DNA from 2 places in the Streptococcus sp. KHUD_012 genome. Region 1 is predicted to be linked to the other one. Evidence: predicted binding sites of a transcription regulator. Region 1 holds the regulator's gene; the other holds the start of a gene.
What was found. The regulator Rex, encoded in region 1, represses fermentation and respiration genes when NADH is low (regulators of the CRP and FNR family bind a similar motif). The targets are predictions, from matches to a motif close to TTGTGAANTANTTCACAA.
Positions count from the first base shown of each region.

Region 1 (9,985 bases):
CAATTTTCTCCTCCTCCCACATGGTAATCCCGTAATCTTTTAAATCTAACATATTCCTAGTATACCATAGAATGAGTTAGAGTTTAGAAATTCTGATTTTATAAAGAAAAAGGCTCAGGATTTTCCTGAGCCTATATATATTTCTTATTGTTCGACAGCTTGAGCTGCTGTGATCAAGGTCAATTTGTACACGTCATCTGCATTACATCCACGAGAAAGGTCGTTGACTGGTTTATTCAACCCTTGCAAGACAGGACCTACTGCTGCAAAGCCACCAAGACGTTCTGCCATCTTGTATCCAATGTTACCTGCTTCAATACCAGGGAAGATAAAGACATTAGCTTGTCCTGCCACCTTACTTCCTGGAGCCTTCAAGGCTGCAGTTTCAGGGACAAAGGCTGCGTCAAATTGCAATTCCCCGTCAATTTCAAGGTCTGGACGAAGTTCATGGGCAAGCTTAGTCGCTTCGACAACCTTATCAACACTTTCACCGAAACCAGAACCTTTTGTTGAATAGCTCAACATAGCAATTTTTGGATCAATACCAAACATCTTGGCTGTAATAGCTGAGTTGATGGCAATTTCAGCTAATCCTTCAGCATCTGGATTAATGTTGATGGCACAGTCCCCGAACAAGTAGCGTTCAGATCCACGAACCATAAGGAAAGCTCCTGAAGTCCGTTTTACATTTGGACGAGTTTTGATAATTTGAAGAGCTGGACGAACAGTTGCAGCTGTTGAGTGAATCGCACCAGATACCATTCCATCAACGATTCCCATGTGTACCAACATGACACCAAAATAGTTAACGTCGTCTTTCAAGACTTGACGCGCTTCTTCTTCAGTCATTTTGCCCTTACGACGTTCTACCAAGGAAGCTACCATTTCTTCAAAACCTGGATAAGAATGAGGATCGATGACTTCATATCCATCCAAAACCCCTTCGATTTCAAGATAAATCCGAATTTTATCTGGATTACCAAGCAAGACAGGGGTTACTTCTGTCTCGTTCACAATGCGTTTTGTCGCTTGGAGGATACGAGGTTCTTCACCTTCTGGTAATACAATACGTGCATTCTTACCAACGAGGTTGGCTTTGAGATTTTCGAAAACTTCCATGAGTTTTACTCCTTTTAATAATTAATAACTAGTTTGAAGCTGTGTTAATACAGCTTGGAAATCTGGAGGTAGTGGACTTTCTATGACCAACTCTTCCTCTAGAAATGGATGATAATAGGATAGACGATGACAATGAAGGGCCTGACGCTCAATGCCGTCTTCTAAACTCCCGCCATAAAGATCATCTCCCAAGAGCGGAAAACCAATATGGGAAAAATGAACGCGGATCTGATGAGTCCGACCTGTGTGTAACTGAATATCCACTAGGTGAATATCACCAAAAGATTGAACGACCTGGTAGCTAGTATGAGCATACTTGCCACCTTTAGCTACTTTTCGGGTGATAATTGAATCTTCATCACGCGCAATCGGAGCAATAATTTCTCCGACAGGATCAAGCTCCCCAGATCCCTTGACCAAGGCGTAATAACGTTTCTGAATCGTTTTAGACTGCAATTGCTTATCCAAGCGGGCATGGGCATAGCCATGTTTGGCAAAGAGCATAACGCCACTTGTATCCTTGTCCAGGCGAGTGACAATGTGAACCTGCTGGTTCTCGTAGCCCTGCTTCACATAGTAGCCTTTTACAAAATTGGCTAAGGTATTGGAATGAATCGCACTTGGAATAGAAGCAATCCCAAAGGGTTTGTTTAAGACCAAAAAATGATCATCTTCAAATAAAATATCCAAAGGCCGATCCATGGGTTTTAGGGTTTCGAACCCTTCTTCTGCTGGAATATCAATGACTAAGCGATCCCCAATATCCAACAAATAAATCGCATTCTCCGGACGTCCATTGACAAGGATCTGGCCACCACGAAACTTAATCTTTGCTAAGAGACCCTTAGAAACCTCATGCTTTTTCAGGAAGGTCTTGACCTTGACATGCTCATCGACAATGAATTCAAATCTCATTCTCTATCATCTCCGATAAAGGCATCCTTGACCCGATTCCAGAAGCTGGTGTGACTGGAGCTTGCCACAAAATTAATCTTATGGTTGTCAATCTGGTATTCTACCTTTGCAATATTACGGTAAGAATAGGTTGAATTGTCAACAGAGATAATGTGGAAGCCAGGTCTCGTCGGTGTAATCTCGATCTTATCCTTTTTAGGGACAATGACAGAAGAACCCAAGGTACGATAAACACGGTTGTTGAGACTGGCGATCTCAGCAATCTGCAGCGCCTCAATAGTTGGGTGAAGGACTGCTCCTCCCAAGGATTTGTTGTATGCCGTACTTCCTGTCGGAGTCGAAACGGTAATCCCGTCTCCTCTGAAGCGCTCAAAATCCACTCCATTAATCGTGAGATCGGCAACCATGGTCCGGTCGCTTCTCTTAATCGTTGCTTCGTTCAACGCTCTCATGGTACGGGTTTCCCCATTTTCGAAAGTAATCTTGACATTCAAAATAGGGTAGGAAACCTTAGCGCCTGTATCATATTTTAAGTTCTCAACCAGCTTATCGATTTCACTGTCTAAGTAATCCGTATAGAATCCTAAGTGTCCGGTATGGACGCCAACAAATCGCACCCGATCCAACTGGTGTTCATACTTGTGAAAGGCCGATAGCAACATCCCATCGCCACCAATTGAAATCACAATATCCGGGTGCTTCTCCGTCAAAATAAAATTATTTTTCCGAAGTTTGTAGCGCAATTGCTGAAAAACCTCTTCGCTTTGACGCTTGCGATTGCGAATAATGGATACTTTTTTACCTGTAGTCTTCATCTGTGTCATCACTATTTCCAACGCCATCATTTAACTTACGATGAAGTGGATCAAACAGGGCTTGAGCCTCCTGAATCGCATCCCGAATTGCCCCCATCTCTTCATCCAAGAGATAGGCCAGGTTTGCTGTCGTCTCTAAGCGTTTTTTGATCTCGTCTGGAAAGTCTCCTTTATATTTATAATTGAGCGAGTGTTCAATGGTTGCCCAAAAATTCATGGACAAGGTCCGAATTTGAATCTCTGCTAAGATCGTTTCATTTCCATCAATGGTATCGACCGGGTACTCGACCACGACGTGGTAACTCCGGTAGCCACTTGATTTCTTGTGGCGGATATAGTCTCGCTCTTGGACCACGCGCATATCCTGCCGTTGTCTCAGAACCTCTAGGATCTCATCCACATCGTCCACAAACTGAACCATGATGCGAAGACCAGCAATATCTTGCATATCCTGAGCCAGATTTTCTTCAGAAATATTTCTTCGGATCATCTTCTCACGGATACTTTCAATCGGTTTGACCCGTCCTGTGACAAACTCAATTGGAGAATGCTTTTGTTGCTTACGATATTGCTTACGAATCCCACGCAGTTTGATTTTCAATTCTCCAACTGCTTGGATATATGGATCTAAGAAGTTTTCCCAATCAATTGCCATCCTACCACCTTGTAATCTGAACCATTTTTGTATACAATAAACACATCTCTTATTATATCATGAATCGCTTTCGAAAAAAAGCAAAGGACTACAAAATGAACCATTTAGAAATTGAATACAAAACCTTGCTAGACAAGGAGGAATACCAATCCCTCCTTCCACTTTTTGATGATACAGAATTGGTTGTCCAAACCAATCACTATATCGATACCCCCGACCAGCTCATCCGTAAGGAAAAAATGGCCTTGCGGGTGCGTACTTTCACAGATCAAGCTGAGTTGACTCTCAAAGTCCCTGAGGCAGTTGGCCATTTCGAGTACAATCAAAACCTCAGCACAGAAGAAACCGAGACGATCCTTCAACACCAACAGTTTCCTGACGGAGAAATCAAAAATCTCTTGATCTCTAAAGAAATCCCCGTTGAGCAACTCGCTGTCTGGGGAAGCCTTACAACAGAACGCTTCGAAAAAGAAACAGCTGCAGGCTTGGTAGCACTAGACCACAGTCTCTATCTAGACACTGAAGATTATGAGTTGGAAATCGAGGTCGAAACTGCTGAACAGGAAGAAAATTTCCATCAGTTCATCAAAGAGCATGGAATCGTCTACAAAGCTGCAAAAAATAAAATCGCCAGATTGGCGGAAAGGTTGTAAAATAGCTGAAATTATCGCAAATTTTTGCTAAAATAGTGCTAAGATCAAAAATCTAAATGAGGTTGGAATCACATGTCAGATAAAAAAAATATGAAGCTCTTCTCTCTCAATTCAAATCCAGAGATTGCGCAAAAAATCGCGGATCATGCTAGGGTTCCACTTGGGAAAATTTCATCCCGTCAATTCTCAGATGGTGAAATCCAAGTCAATATTGAGGAAAGTGTTCGTGGATATGATATTTATATCATTCAATCAACCAGTTTCCCTGTCAACAATCACTTGATGGAACTCTTAATTATGGTGGATGCTTGCCAACGGGCCAGCGCAAATACTGTCAATGTGGTCATGCCTTACTTCGGCTATGCCCGCCAAGACCGGACTGCTGCTCCTCGCGAACCAATTACTGCTAAGCTTGTCGCAAATATGTTGGTCAAAGCTGGGGTGGATCGTGTCGTCACACTGGATCTCCATGCAGTGCAAGTCCAAGGTTTCTTCGATATTGCCGTGGATAACCTCTTTACCATTCCACTTTTTGCAGAACACTACATCAACAAAGGTCTAACTGGTCCTGATGTCGTAGTCGTCAGCCCTAAAAACTCTGGTGTCAAACGAGCTCGCAGTTTAGCAGAATATCTTGATGCACCGATTGCGATCATTGATTACGAGCAAGATGATGCGAACCGTGATTATGGCTATATTATCGGGGATGTCAAAGATAAGAAAGCGATCTTGATTGACGATATCCTCAATACTGGTAAGACATTCTCAGAAGCTGCGAAAATCGTCGAACGCGAAGGTGCTACTGAAATTTATGCTGTATCAAGCCATGGTTTATTTGTAAAAGGTGCTGTTGAATTATTAGACCAAGCTCCGATCAAAGAAATCTTAGTAACTGATTCTGTCGCTCCAAACGGACCAACTCCAAAAAATATTAACTATCTGACAGCTAGCGAACTGATCGCTGAAGCTATTGTTCGCATTCAAGAAAGAAAACCTGTTAGTCCTCTATTTGCCTACCACAAGAAATAAGGTCTTAATGTGATATATTTTGATAATGCCGCAACAACTCCCCTTCTACCTGAAGTCATTGATAAAATGTCTGAAACTATGAAGACCACATTTGGAAATCCATCGAGCCTTCATGCTCATGGACGGATGGCTAGTAAACTTCTCCGAGAATCTCGCGAGCAAATTGCTCAGTCTCTCCATACTCTTCCAAATCGTATTTTCTTCACTTCAGGTGGATCAGAAAGTAATAATACCGTTATAAAAGGCTACTGCTTGAAACACCAAGCAGATGGCAAACACATCATTACGACCGCTTTGGAACACCATGCGGTTCTTGAACCCATCGAATATCTTGTAGAACGTTTCGGATTTGAAGTTACGATCGTCCAACCAAGAGATGGACGCATTAAGGCTAGTGATATCAAGGCGGCTCTTAGACCGGATACCATTCTTGTCTCTACCATGTTTGCCAATAACGAGACAGGCGATCTTCTTCCGATTAAAGAAATCGGAGAACTCTTAAAAGATCATCCAGCTGCCTTTCACGTTGATGCTGTCCAAGCAATCGGAAAGGTCCCTGTCTATCCTGAAGAGTTGGGAATTGATTTTCTCAGTGCTTCTGCCCACAAATTCCATGGACCAAAGGGCGTCGGTTTCCTTTATGCAACCTCCCCAGATTTTGATAATCTTTTACATGGTGGGGATCAGGAAAGTAAGATGAGAGCCAGTACGGAAAATCTCATTTCTATTGTCGGGATGGCAACCGCGCTTCAGCAAGCTACACTTCATCAAGAAGAAAATTTCAACCAGGTTCAAAAACTTGGCCAAGAACTAGTTAATGGTTTAACAGACTACGACTACTACGTAAATGCGAATGACGATCATCTCCCATTTGTTTGGAATCTTGGCTTCCCAGGCGTCCAAAATGATGTATTATTGATGCGACTCGATCTTGCTGGAATTTCTGTCTCTACAGGTTCTGCTTGTACCGCTGGTACAGTTCAACCTAGCCATGTCCTAAAGGCACTCTATGGGAAAGATAGCTCACGCCTAAAAGAATCCCTTAGAATTAGTTTTTCAGAACTCAATACCGTAGAGGAAGTTCAAGACTTCCTCGCAACACTAAAAGAAATTTTATCATAGGAGAACAATATGGCTTTTGAAACAAGTGTTTCATTGAAAGACTGCAAATATACCTATAGTCTACACCCAAATGTAAAAAAATATACCTTACGTGACAATACATTTGCTGTTACAAAAGTTGGAAATTACGAATTAAATCGTTTGCTTGAAGCTGTTCCAAATAGCGGTGAAGGCTTCTTGCTTAAAATTATCTTCAACAAAGACCTCACAGGTTTTAAAATCAATATTACAGACAAATCTGGGCTTCGTCTGGTTAATATCTTTAAAAATCCAGAAAATGACATTATCCAACAAAAATTTTATTTCCTAATGGATAGTCTTGTCGAAAGAGAAATTTTTAACAAAACAGAGGTCTAATATGGTAACCCTAACTTATATCGATGCTTATCAAGTAGAACGAACTACTACTTATACTGACCTTGCGGCTTGTATCCTTGCTTTTTCAGGCTGTGTAACCTTGCCTGACTCTTACTCAATTGTTTCCATTGAATATAAGGGACAAAAGCTTCCCTATACAGGTCGAGTCGATGGGCTCTATGCTTATCTGAAAAAGGTAGAACAAGCTGAAAACTAAGCTGATGCTGATGGAACTCTTCCATCGCCATCAGCTTTTTCTTTAGACAAAAATATTTTTGAAAAAGCGTTCTAGATAGTTGATTTTTTCACAATCTTCCTATACAATAAGAGGGAAAGGTTGTGATATTGTGAAACATGATAAAAATACTCCAATTCCACGCGCAACAGCAAAACGCTTATCGCTCTACTACCGCATTTTTAAACGCTTTAACTCTGAAAAAATAGAGCGCGCCAATTCCAAGCAAATTGCTGATGCAATTGGGATTGACTCTGCTACTGTTCGACGAGATTTCTCATATTTTGGTGAATTAGGAAGACGTGGATTTGGTTATGACGTAAAAAAACTGATGAACTTCTTTGCCGATCTCTTAAATGACAATGCCATTACCAATGTCGCTATTGTGGGGATCGGAAATATGGGAAGTGCGCTCCTCAACTATCGCTTCCATGAACGCAATAAGATGAAAATTGTCATGGCTTTTGATGTAGATGATCATGAACTGATTAATACCAAAAGTAAGGATGGGATCCCCATTTATGGGATTTCTACGATCAAAGAGAATCTCAAAAAAGAAGGCATTCAAACAGCAATTTTAACTGTCCCAAGTATTAAAGCGCAGGAAGTTGCTAGTCTTTTAGTAGATGCCGGTGTCAAAGGAATTCTAAGCTTTTCTCCGGTCCATCTGACAGTTCCTAAAGACGTTGTTGTCCAATATGTCGATCTCACTAGTGAATTGCAAACACTCCTTTATTTCATGCGTAAAAATGAAGAATAAAGACTTATACATTAACAAGAAAAGAGGCTGGGACAAAAGTCCTAGCCTCTCAATTATTTTTGGATTGTCGAGCAAGACACAGTGATTGAGTGGGCTCTACTACGCTGATTTTAACAGCTTTTACAGCCCTAGTCAACTGTGCGGAGGTGGGACGACGAAATCGAATTCTAACGAATTACCGATTTCTGTCCCACTCTCTTTTTTATACCAAATAATCGGTTTCTTCACGGTAACTATAATAGTTTTCCTCAGATACAATCAAGTGATCTAGTAGTGTTAAGCCCATCACTTCACAGGCCTCTATGACTCGATGCGTTACTTCATCATCATTTTTACTTGGAAATACGGCACCAGATGGATGATTGTGCGCCAAGATGATAGAGGTTGCCATGTGCTTCAGTGCATAATGCAGGATTTCACGTGGCTCCGCAATACTTCGATTCACGGTTCCAATAAAAATGGTCTGCTGATGAATAATTTCATTCTGTGTATTCAAATAGAGGGCAACCAGGTGCTCCTGCTTTTTATGGCCAATTTCCTGTTGAATTTTATGGGCCAATTTCTGACTACTCATGATTTGTTCGGAACTCATTAGTTCATCTTTATGAATCCTTCGTCCAAACTCAATAACAGCCTGAAGTTCGATGGCCTTCACTCGCCCAATGCCAGAGATTTCCTGTAGCTCCTCTAGGGTTAATTGCCCTAACTCCTTTAAACTATTTACCGAGCTCAAAAGACCTTGTGCAATCTCATAAACGCTTTTTTGCTTGTTACCTGTCCGTAAGAGAATGGATAACAATTCCTGATGACTTAGCTTATCCACCCCTTCAGAAACTAAGCGCTCCCTAGGAAGCAAAGATGGTTCAATAAATGATATGTCGTACATAATTTCCTCCTCACTTATTAATTCGTAATAAATTGAGAAAATAACGACCTTTCATTATTTACTGGCGATTTCTTGCTTCAAATCATCTAACACTAAGACTTCATCTTTATTAAAGCGGATCTGATAACCTGTTTGAACTTGTTCAAGCTCCTTTAAAAACTGTTGAATTTCACAGCGGATCAAGTACTCCTGACTCTGAGGAATGGCTTCTAAGGTTTGGTAGACTTGCTCTACTTCGTAGATTCCTTTCGTAATTAATCCATTTCGTGGAAAATCATTTATTAAGAGATTATAGAAATGATGCAAGAGATGATAAATTCGCTCTTTTGTCACTATTCTACCTCCTTATCATACTCTTTCTCCTCTTATTATATACCTATTTTCCCTCAATATTATGATAAATTCCTTACATTATATTACCAATCGCTTACAATTTTACAAGAATCCTTTAGTTATTTCATGCCATACTATAAAGAAAAAAGCCCCGGCATCTCTGCCTCGGGCTTTATTTCTTAAAGTTGCATTTGATTATAAGACTTGCTGAATGAATCCAGGATGTCCTTTGGAGCCTTGTCATAGTCAACAGAGGTTTCCAAGTTTCCTTTTACAATCGTACGGTAAGTCGCTGCAGCATCCTCACAGGTCACCAAGGTGATTTCATTAATACCTTCACGATCTTGAATGACATCTACACGGTCTGGAGTCACTGTCTCAACAGACGAGATGACATAAGTATAGATTTTTTCTTTGTCCGTGATGTAGATCTTCATACCAGCCTTGGCTTTCTCTAATGGTGAGAACAGCATGGCATTTGCTCCAGTAAGGCCAAATACGTGGTGACTAGCAAGAGAATAATTGCCTTGTCCCATGACTTGGTTTTCCTTCATAGTCCCTGCTCCATAGTAAAGGGCTACGTTTTCGAGTCCTTTAAAAATTGGAAGGTTCATGTTCAATTCAGGAATCGAAATCCCCCCAATTACAGGAAGTTTTTGAGCCTGCCATTGGGCATTGATCACGGCTTCCGTCGAGAGTGACTGGACATGTTTGAAATCAAAGCTCGTCTTCACTTCTTTGTTTTTATCAATAGTCTTTTTATCGACCTTGCTAACCTGGTATTGATTGGTATGCCAAACCATGATCATATTGCGGATCGGAGCATTGAAAATTAAGAGAAGCGAGAGAATAATCAAAAGTGTTGCAACGATGTTGATAAGAGTATTACGTAAACTCTTTTTCTTTTTTCTTTTGCGTGACATGCTGTCCCCTTATCTATTCGTTTTCTTCCACTACTTCTTCATCTTTTTCATCAGGTTGTACAGTTGTAAAGGTCACAATTTTCGCATCCTGATCCAGTCTCATGACTTTCACACCCTGAGTCGAACGACCCGTTTGAGAAATGTTAGCCACACCTGTCCGGATCATAACTCCGGTATCGGTAA
Region 1 covers NZ_CP159355.1:1,329,954-1,339,938, forward strand. The annotation lists gene mutY (A/G-specific adenine glycosylase) at 1-52, opposite strand, end outside; gene pta (phosphate acetyltransferase) at 145-1,119, opposite strand; gene ABVF55_RS06330 (RluA family pseudouridine synthase) at 1,141-2,034, opposite strand; gene ABVF55_RS06335 (NAD kinase) at 2,031-2,849, opposite strand; gene ABVF55_RS06340 (GTP pyrophosphokinase) at 2,833-3,504, opposite strand; gene ABVF55_RS06345 (CYTH domain-containing protein) at 3,600-4,157, shown strand; gene ABVF55_RS06350 (ribose-phosphate diphosphokinase) at 4,230-5,186, shown strand; gene ABVF55_RS06355 (cysteine desulfurase family protein) at 5,196-6,308, shown strand; gene ABVF55_RS06360 (DUF1831 domain-containing protein) at 6,318-6,665, shown strand; gene ABVF55_RS06365 (DUF4649 family protein) at 6,667-6,882, shown strand; gene ABVF55_RS06370 (redox-sensing transcriptional repressor Rex) at 7,013-7,660, shown strand; gene radC (RadC family protein) at 7,863-8,546, opposite strand; gene ABVF55_RS06380 (hypothetical protein) at 8,601-8,879, opposite strand; gene ABVF55_RS06385 (class A sortase) at 9,059-9,802, opposite strand; gene gyrA (DNA gyrase subunit A) at 9,816-9,985, opposite strand, start outside.

Region 2 (9,985 bases), 580 kb from region 1:
TTAAGAAAACTTTGAACGTACCTGGATTCCGTAAAGGTCATATTCCACGTCCAATCTTCAACCAACGTTTTGGTGAAGAAGCACTTTACCAAGATGCTTTGAACGATCTTCTTCCAGCAGCATATGAAGCAGCTGTTAAAGAAGCTGGAATCGAAGTTGTAGCACAACCAACTTTCGATGTTGTATCTATGGAAAAAGGTCAAGACTGGACATTGACAGCAGCTGTTGTCACAAAACCTGAAGTTAAATTGGGTGCTTACAAAGACCTTGAAGTATCAGTAGAAGTTTCTAAAGAAGTAACAGACGCTGATGTGGATGCTCGTATCGAACGCGAACGCAACAACTTGGCTGAATTGGTTGTTAAAGAAGGTGCTGCAGCAGAAGGTGACACAGTTGTGATCGACTTCGTAGGTTCTATCGACGGTGTTGAATTCGACGGTGGTAAAGGTGACAACTTCTCACTTGGACTTGGTTCAGGACAATTCATCCCAGGTTTCGAAGACCAATTGGTTGGACACTCTGCTGGTGAAACAGTTGATGTGATCGTAACCTTCCCAGAAGACTACCAAGCAGCTGACCTTGCAGGTAAAGAAGCGAAATTCGTGACAACTATCCACGAAGTAAAAGCAAAAGAAGTACCAGCTCTTGACGATGAATTGGCAAAAGACATCGACGAAGAAGTTGAAACTCTTGACGAATTGAAAGAAAAATACCGCAAAGAATTGGCAGCAGCTAAAGAAGAAGCATACAATGATGCAGTAGAAGCAGCAGCAATCGATCTTGCAGTTGAAAATGCTGAAATCGTTGACCTTCCAGAAGAAATGATCCACGAAGAAGTACACCGTTCAATCAACGAGTTCCTTGGAAACATGCAACGTCAAGGTATCTCACCTGAAATGTACTTCCAAATCACTGGAACAACTCAAGAAGATCTTCACAAACAATATGAAGCAGAAGCTGAAAGCCGTACGAAGACAAACCTTGTGGTTGAAGCAGTAGCGAAAGCAGAAGGCTTCGAAGCAACTGAAGAAGAAATCAACGCTGAAATCGAACAATTGGCAGCAGATTACAACATGCCAGTTGAACAAGTTCGCAACCTTCTTTCACCAGAAATGTTGAAACATGACATCACAGTGAAGAAAGCAGTGAACGTGATCACAAGCACAGCAAAAGTAAAATAATTGAGATAAAAAAGAAGAGCCGTGAGGCTCTTCTTTTTTATGATTTCATGGAGAATCCTGGAATTTTCCTTTGACGAAAGGGGAAATTTATCGTACAATAGAGTGTAACGATAAAATGCGTGATAGATTTAGTGACGAGAAGTTTTCAATCTATCATTGAGGATAGGATGAGGTTTAAGACCGGATCCTTCTCCATTTAGGAAATGAAACATAAGGAGATTTACCCTTGGAATTAGAAGTATTTGCTGGACAAGAAAAAAGTGAACTTTCTATGATTGAAGTGGCGCGTGCGATTTTAGAATTACGCGGACGTGACCATGAAATGTACTTTAGCGATCTTGTAAATGAAATTCAAAATTACCTTGAAAAATCAAACAGCGAGATCCGTGAAGCTCTTCCATTGTTCTACACAGAATTGAATGTAGATGGAAGCTTTATCCCACTTGGAGATAACAAATGGGGTCTTCGTTCATGGTATGCCATCGATGAAGTTGACGAAGAAATCATCGCTCTTGAAGAAACAGACGAAGATGAAACTCCTAAGAAACGGAAGAAAAAACGTGTCAATGCCTTCATGGATGGAGACGAAGATGCGATCGACTACAACGACGACGATCCAGAAGACGAAGAAGTTTACGAAGCAGATCCAGCTCTTTCATATGATGAAGAAAATCCAGACGATGAAAAGAGTGAAGTCGAAGCTTACGATGCTGAAATAAATGAAATCGTACCGGATGATTTGGGTGAGGAAGTTGAATTAAGCGAAGAAGACGACGAAGAAGAGGATTCTGAAGACGAGGAAGAAGAATAAAACATAAGAAGAGGCTGGGACAAAAGTCCTAGCCTCTCAATTATTTTTGGATTGTCGAGCAAGACGCAGTGGTTGAGTGGGCTCTACTACGCTGATTCTATCAGCTTTTACAGCCCTACTCAACTGTGCGGAGGTGGGACGACGAAATCAAATTCTAACGAATTACCGATTTCTGTCCCACTCTCTTTTTGTTTGCATTGAAAAAAGTGATGAAATGTCGTATGATAAACGTGTAAGGTTTCCCAATAGGAGGTGTTCCAGATGGACTTTCGTTTAGATCAAAGTTTAGTAGCTCTTGGTATTGATACAGTTGTGGTCGGAATTGCTAGAAATGTGGATCCTCAAGCAGTTTTGCTCCCTTCTTTTCTTGAAAAGAAGAAAGAGCTTGAACAATGGGCGCTCCAGTGTCAGACAGAAGAAGTAGTGGCATCTCCTGTCATTAAAGGGTATACAGACCTTTTGCAAAAAGTAGGGCGTAGCATCAAGAAAAATCCACCAACAGTCCTAGCTCTTATCCGAAACATCCAGCATCGAGGAGCTCTTCCTCAGATCAATAGCATCATCGATATCTATAATGTCGAATCGCTGAAGTCTTTTCTCGCGATCGGAGGACATGACCTAGATAAGATTGAGGGACCGATTGAATTTACACTGAGTCAAAGAGACGATCTCTTTCTCCCTATCCTTTCTAGTGAAAAACATGTCGCACCGACAGATCCTGTCTACCGGGATCAAAAAGGAGTTCTGGCTTGGTTGGATGTACGCGATAGTGACCATTACAAATTTGAGGAGACTACGCAAAACGCCCTCTTTGTCATCCAAGGAAATACCGAGACGTCAGTCGAGATGCGTTTAGAAGCGCTAGAAAGAATCCACAAGGACCTTGCTCTTTGCATGCCTCAGCTTCAATTTGAGAAATTTCTCGTCACACAAAATGGAGTGGAAAAGGTCGTGTAAACAGAGAAAATAATTTTCATGAAATTTTCAATTTGACAAAGTAGACCATTTGCGGTAAGATATTGTTCGGGCACCTCATTTTGAGGTCGGAGCTCCCTAAGGATTAGGGAGCTATTTTTGTTTTTTCTGCAAAGAGGAATGGCCTCTACAACATTAGAAGAAGAGGAAAGCACATGTCAACAAAATATATTTTTGTCACGGGTGGTGTCGTATCATCCATCGGGAAAGGGATTGTCGCAGCAAGTCTTGGTCGCTTGCTCAAAAATCGTGGATTGAAAGTGACCATCCAAAAATTTGACCCTTATATCAATATTGACCCAGGGACGATGAGCCCTTACCAACACGGGGAAGTATTTGTCACAGATGATGGCGCAGAGACAGACTTGGACCTTGGTCACTATGAACGCTTCATTGATATCAATCTGAATAAGTACTCAAATGTGACGACAGGGAAAATTTATAGCGAAGTCCTTCGTAAGGAACGTCGCGGAGAATACTTGGGCGCGACTGTACAGGTGATTCCTCATATTACAGATGCCTTGAAAGAAAAGATCAAACGAGCAGCGACGACGACGGATTCAGATGTCATCATCACAGAAGTCGGGGGAACAGTTGGAGACATTGAATCCCTTCCGTTCCTTGAAGCTCTTCGTCAAATGAAGGCAGATGTTGGTGCTGAAAACGTTATGTACATCCACACCACCCTTCTTCCTTACTTGAAGGCTGCGGGAGAAATGAAAACCAAGCCGACGCAACACTCTGTGAAAGAATTGCGTGGTCTTGGGATTCAACCAAATATGTTGGTCATCCGTACAGAAAAACCAGCGGGTCAAGGAATTAAGAACAAGTTGGCTCAATTCTGTGATGTCGCACCAGAAGCTGTCATCGAGTCACTGGATGTGGAACATTTGTACCAAATCCCATTGAACTTGCAAGCACAAAATATGGACCAAATCGTTTGTGACCATTTGAAATTGGATGTTCCTGCAGCAGATATGACAGAATGGTCTGCGATGGTCGACAAGGTCATGAACCTCAAGAAGCAGGTCAAGATTTCCTTGGTTGGGAAATACGTAGAATTGCAAGATGCCTACATTTCTGTCGTTGAGGCCTTGAAGCACTCAGGGTACGCCAATGATGCAGAAGTCAAGATTAATTGGGTCAATGCCAATGATGTGACAGCTGAGAATGTGGCAGAACTCCTTGGAGATGCGGATGGGATCATCGTCCCAGGTGGTTTTGGTCAACGGGGAACAGAAGGCAAAATTCAAGCCATCAAGTATGCGCGTGAACAAGACGTCCCAATGTTGGGTGTCTGCTTGGGTATGCAGTTAACCTGTATCGAATTTGCCCGTCACGTTTTAGGTTTGGAAGGGGCTAATTCATCCGAATTGGATCCAGAAACCAAGTATCCAATTATCGATATCATGCGGGACCAAATCGATGTGGAAGACATGGGTGGAACGCTCCGTCTCGGTCTTTACCCTTCTAAACTCAAACGAGGATCAAAAGCAGCAGCTGCCTATGACAATCAAGAAGTGGTACAACGTCGCCACCGTCACCGTTATGAGTTTAACAATGCTTTCCGTGAACAGTTCGAAGAAGCAGGATTTGTCTTCTCAGGCGTTTCACCAGACAACCGTTTGGTCGAAATCGTTGAAATCCCAGAAAACAAATTCTTTGTTGCTTGCCAATACCACCCAGAATTGTCAAGCCGTCCAAACCGCCCAGAAGGACTTTACACAGCCTTTATCACAGCGGCAGTTGAAAACCACGATAGCAAATAAAAATCAAGGGAGCAGGTCGAAGGACCTGCTCCCTTTTTGTGAAAAAATGACAAACTCTGAAAAAAGTTTGAAAAAAATCTTGACAAGAAAGTAGAAGATTGATATACTAGTAAGGTACTCAATCGCGGGGATGGCGGAATTGGCAGACGCGCAGGACTAAGGATCCTGTGACCGCTTTAGGTCGTGAGGGTTCAAGTCCCTCTCTCCGCATCGGATCAAGATAGCTTCGGCTATCTTTTTTTGTTTTCAAATTTCTTTGTGGTAGAATAGGTGTGAGATGAGGTGAGAACATGAAGAAAAAGGATCTGGTATTGGCCGATGGCCTTTTTGCACTATTGGGAAGTGCCATTAATTTTTTCGGTCCTATCCTGATTTTAGCGATGGGGATAGGTGCATACAAGGATACTTTTAGATATTTTATCGCCTTAAACATATGGAATGTTTTCATTTTTTTAGTGGCGATTGCTTCTAAGTATCTGCTCAGAGATGAAAAAAGAATCAAAAAATGGATTCTTTATCTTTTTCTGATAGCGGGCAGTATTCTCTTTCTTGCCTCAATCCTTGCTGTGTGTGAGAATATTCCCTTTCTTGAGGGATTGGTAAACGGACTTCTTGGGAAAATGTTTACCGACAGTCAGTTATTTGCTGCTTATTTCTATTCTCAATGGGTTGCAGCGGTATCCCTTATGATTTGCGGGATTTCCTTTCTCCTTTCACTAAAAAATTTTAAAGAAGAGAATTGAGAGTGGGACAGAAATCGGTAATTCGTTAGAATTCGATTTCGTCGTCCCACCTCCGCACAGTTGAGTAGGGCTGTAAAAGCTGAAGAAATCAGCGTATTAGAGCCCACTCAACCACTGCGTCTTGCTCGACAATCCAAAAATAATTGAGAGGCTAGGACTTTTGTCCCAGCTTCTTTTACTTATTTGCTAGGATGAAAGTCTTAGGAGAGAGAGGGTTCCTCCTCATTTATCGTAAGAAATCGCTTAAAGGCACAGGAAAAACTAGCAATTTCATCTAAAAAGTGATAAAATAAACAATGTAAGTGGGATTAACCCCACAAAAATATATAGGAGGCCTATGACTAATGGCAATCGTTTCAGCAGAAAAATTTGTCCAAGCAGCTCGTGACAATGGTTATGCAGTTGGTGGATTTAACACAAACAACCTTGAGTGGACTCAAGCTATCTTGCGTGCAGCAGAAGCTAAGAAAGCTCCAGTACTTATCCAAACTTCTATGGGTGCTGCTAAATACATGGGTGGTTACAAAGTATGTAAAGCCCTTATTGAAAACCTTGTAGAATCAATGGGTATCACTGTACCAGTTGCTATTCACCTTGACCATGGTCACTACGACGATGCTCTTGAATGTATCGAAGCTGGTTACACTTCAATCATGTTTGACGGTTCACACCTTCCAGTTGAAGAAAACCTTAAATTGGCGAAAGATGTCGTTGAAAAAGCTCATGCTAAAGGTATCTCAGTAGAAGCTGAAGTTGGTACTATCGGTGGTGAAGAAGACGGTATCATCGGTGACGGTGAATTGGCACCAATCGAAGACGCTAAAGCAATGGTTGCTACAGGAATCGACTTCTTGGCTGCAGGTATCGGTAACATCCACGGTCCTTACCCAGCAAACTGGAAAGGTCTTCACCTTGACCACTTGCAAAAATTGACTGAAGCTGTTCCAGGATTCCCAATCGTATTGCACGGTGGATCAGGTATCCCTGATGATCAAATCCAAGCAGCTATCAAACTTGGTGTTGCAAAAGTTAACGTGAACACTGAATGCCAAATCGCATTTGCAAACGCTACTCGTCAATTCGTACGTGAATACGATGCAAACGAAGCAGAATACGACAAGAAGAAACTCTTCGACCCACGTAAATTCTTGAAACCAGGTTTCGAAGCAATTACAGCAGCTGTTGAAGAACGTATCGACGTATTCGGTTCAGAAGGCAAAGCTTAATTAAAAACAGGAAAGCAAGGTCCCATGTGGATCTTGTTTTTTTGTATGGGAAAAGTTGCTTCCGGGATTTAATTTTTGTACAATATGCCTATGAAAAAATTTAAACAGTTTAGCTGGATCGTTTGTAGCTTTCTCCTGCTCTTTTTAGGTGCTACATTTGTTTTTCATCAATTTAGTTTACGAAATGAAAGTAAGCTTCTAACACCCATTGGTAAACAAGTTACAGTCAATGGACATCGAATGAATGTCTCTGTTAAAGGAGAAGGATCTGAAACAATCGTTTTTCTTTCCGGTGCAGGTATCGCCTCTCCTATTTTAGACTTTAAGAATCTATCAGATTCCCTATCCAAAAAATACAAAGTTGTTGTCGTGGAGCGAGCAGGATATGGTTTTAGTGAAGATAGTGATCGTTCAAGAGATGTGATGGAGGTCCTTTCTGAGACCCGTCAAGCTTTGGCGCAAGCTCATGTTTCAGGTCCTTATGTGATTATTTCGCATTCTATGGCTAGTTTAGAGAGTCTTGCTTGGCAAGAGAAATATCCAAATGAAGTGAAGGCTTTGATTGGTCTGGATTGGGCCTTGCCAGCGAGTTATGAAGATTTAAAGGATAATCAGGCCTTGCTTACTGTGGCTTATTGGAGCAGTAAGATTGGCTTATTACGCTATTTCCCTGAGTCCTTTTATATAAAAAATCCAACTCTGACTGAAACTGAACGACAACAATATAAATTACTAGCATATAAGCAGTTGATGTCACAAGCCATGCTTCATGAATCCCGTTTGGCAAAGGAAAATGCCAAGAAAGTTCCATCTAGCATTAATCCGAAAATTCCAGCCTTACTCCTGGTTTCTAACGGTGAAGGCACGACCTTTAGCCAATCAGAGTGGCAACGTTATGCAGAGAGATTTGCAAGCGACCAGTCTAATGTTCAAGTCGACTATATGGATGCACCTCACGACCTCTATCATTATCAAAGCGATGCTATTGTTTCTCGTATTAAAAAATTTTTAGAGAATAATTGAGGGCTTAAAAATCCATTGAGACTGATGATAATAATTAAATGCTGAAGGATTAACAGTAGAATCGTTAATTTTCTCGATTAAAAAAATTCTTTTTCTTAACAATAAGCCTGCCCCTAAGGGCAGGTTTTTTGGTGTTTTAAGGAAACTATTAAACCAGAATTTCTGACTCAAAAGCATTATTTCAAGAGAGAAATTTCTAATTTCATAATCTATAAGCAAACGCTTGCATTCCTTTTTTTATTAGATTATAATAGGTTGGTATAAAGCCCTCTGTAATAATATTGAAAAAGTGTAGAAAGTAAGGATTTAGAATATTTGTAGTCAAAAATACAATGTTGCTTCTTACGATAGGGAGATAGATATGGCAATGATAGAAGTGCAACATCTTCAGAAAAATTTTGTGAAGACAGTTAAGGAGCCGGGGTTAAAGGGGGCCTTGCGCTCCTTTATTCATCCTGAAAAGCAGACCTTTGAAGCGGTCAAGGATTTAACTTTTGAAGTTCCAAAGGGGCAGATTCTAGGATTTATCGGGGCAAATGGTGCTGGGAAGTCGACCACCATCAAAATGCTGACAGGGATTTTAAAACCGACATCTGGTTTTTGTCGGATTAACGGCAAGATTCCACAAGATAATCGACAAGATTATGTCAAGGATATTGGAGTCGTTTTCGGACAACGCACCCAGCTATGGTGGGATTTGGCACTGCAAGAGACCTACACGGTCTTGAAGGAAATTTACGATGTACCGGACTCGCTTTTCCATAAGCGCATGGACTTTTTGAATGAAGTTTTGGATTTGAAGGATTTTATCAAGGACCCCGTGCGAACTCTTTCACTTGGGCAACGGATGCGGGCGGATATTGCAGCTTCCTTGCTTCACAATCCCAAAGTTCTCTTTTTAGATGAGCCGACCATTGGTTTAGACGTTTCGGTCAAGGATAACATTCGTCGGGCCATTACTCAGATCAATCAAGAGGAAAAGACAACTATTCTCTTGACTACTCATGATTTGAGTGATATTGAGCAACTCTGTGATCGGATTTTTATGATTGACAAGGGGCAAGAGATTTTTGATGGGACGGTTAGCCAGCTCAAGGAAACCTTTGGCAAGATGAAGACTCTCTCCTTTGACCTGACGCCAGGTCAAAATCATCTAGTCTCTCATTATGAGGGCTTGCCTGATATGTCCATTGATAGACAAGGAAATACTCTCAATATTGAATTCGATAGTTCCCTCTACCAGTCGGCCGATATTATCAAGCAAACCTTATCTGATTTTGAAGTTCGTGATTTGAAGATGGTAGATACAGATATTGAAGATATTATCCGTCGCTTCTATCGAAAGGAGCTCTAAGATGGTCAAATTGTGGAGACGTTATAAACCCTTTATCAATGCAGGGATTCAGGAGTTGATTAGCTATCGAGTTAACTTTATTCTCTATCGGATTGGTGATGTCATGGGGGCTTTTGTCGCTTTCTATCTCTGGAAGGCTGTCTTTGACTCCTCCCAGGAGCCTTTGATTCAGGGCTTCAGTATGGCGGATATCACCCTCTACATCATCATGAGTTTTGTGACCAATCTTTTGACCAGGTCTGATAGCTCCTTTATGATTGGTGATGAGGTAAAAGATGGCTCTATTATCATGCGCTTATTGAGACCAGTGCATTTTGCGGCCTCTTACCTTTTCACTGAACTTGGCTCCAAGTGGTTGATTTTTATCTCTGTTGGACTGCCATTTTTAAGTGTCATTGTTTTGATGAAAATCTTATCTGGGCAAGGTATTGTAGAAGTGCTGGGATTAACTGTCCTTTATCTCTTTAGCTTAACTCTGGCTTATCTGATTAACTTTTTCTTTAATATCTGCTTTGGATTTTCAGCCTTTGTATTTAAAAATTTATGGGGCTCCAATCTACTCAAGACTTCAATAGTGGCCTTTATGTCTGGCAGTTTGATTCCCTTGACGTTTTTTCCAAAGGTGGTTTCAGATATTCTCTCCTTATTGCCATTTTCATCCTTGATTTACACTCCAGTTATGATTATTGTTGGGAAATACGATGCCAGTCAGATTCTTCAAGCACTTTTGCTTCAGCTTTTCTGGCTTATAGTGATGGTGGGCTTGTCTCAGTTGATTTGGAAACGAGTCCAGTCATTTATCACCATTCAGGGAGGTTAGTATGAAAAAATATCAACGCATGCATCTGATTTTTATTAGACAATACATCAAGCAAATCATGGAATACAAAGTTGATTTTGTGG
Region 2 covers NZ_CP159355.1:1,909,620-1,919,604, reverse strand. The annotation lists gene tig (trigger factor) at 1-1,181, shown strand, start outside; gene rpoE (DNA-directed RNA polymerase subunit delta) at 1,408-1,992, shown strand; gene ABVF55_RS09345 (B3/B4 domain-containing protein) at 2,254-2,949, shown strand; gene ABVF55_RS09340 (CTP synthase) at 3,123-4,736, shown strand; tRNA gene ABVF55_RS09335 (tRNA-Leu) at 4,861-4,946, shown strand; gene ABVF55_RS09330 (hypothetical protein) at 5,027-5,479, shown strand; gene ABVF55_RS09325 (class II fructose-bisphosphate aldolase) at 5,824-6,705, shown strand; gene ABVF55_RS09320 (alpha/beta fold hydrolase) at 6,790-7,728, shown strand; gene ABVF55_RS09315 (ABC transporter ATP-binding protein) at 8,090-9,082, shown strand; gene ABVF55_RS09310 (ABC transporter permease) at 9,084-9,902, shown strand; gene ABVF55_RS09305 (ABC transporter permease) at 9,904-9,985, shown strand, end outside.
Region 2: the regulator Rex is predicted to act here: its motif matches at 5,759-5,776, upstream of ABVF55_RS09325 (class II fructose-bisphosphate aldolase).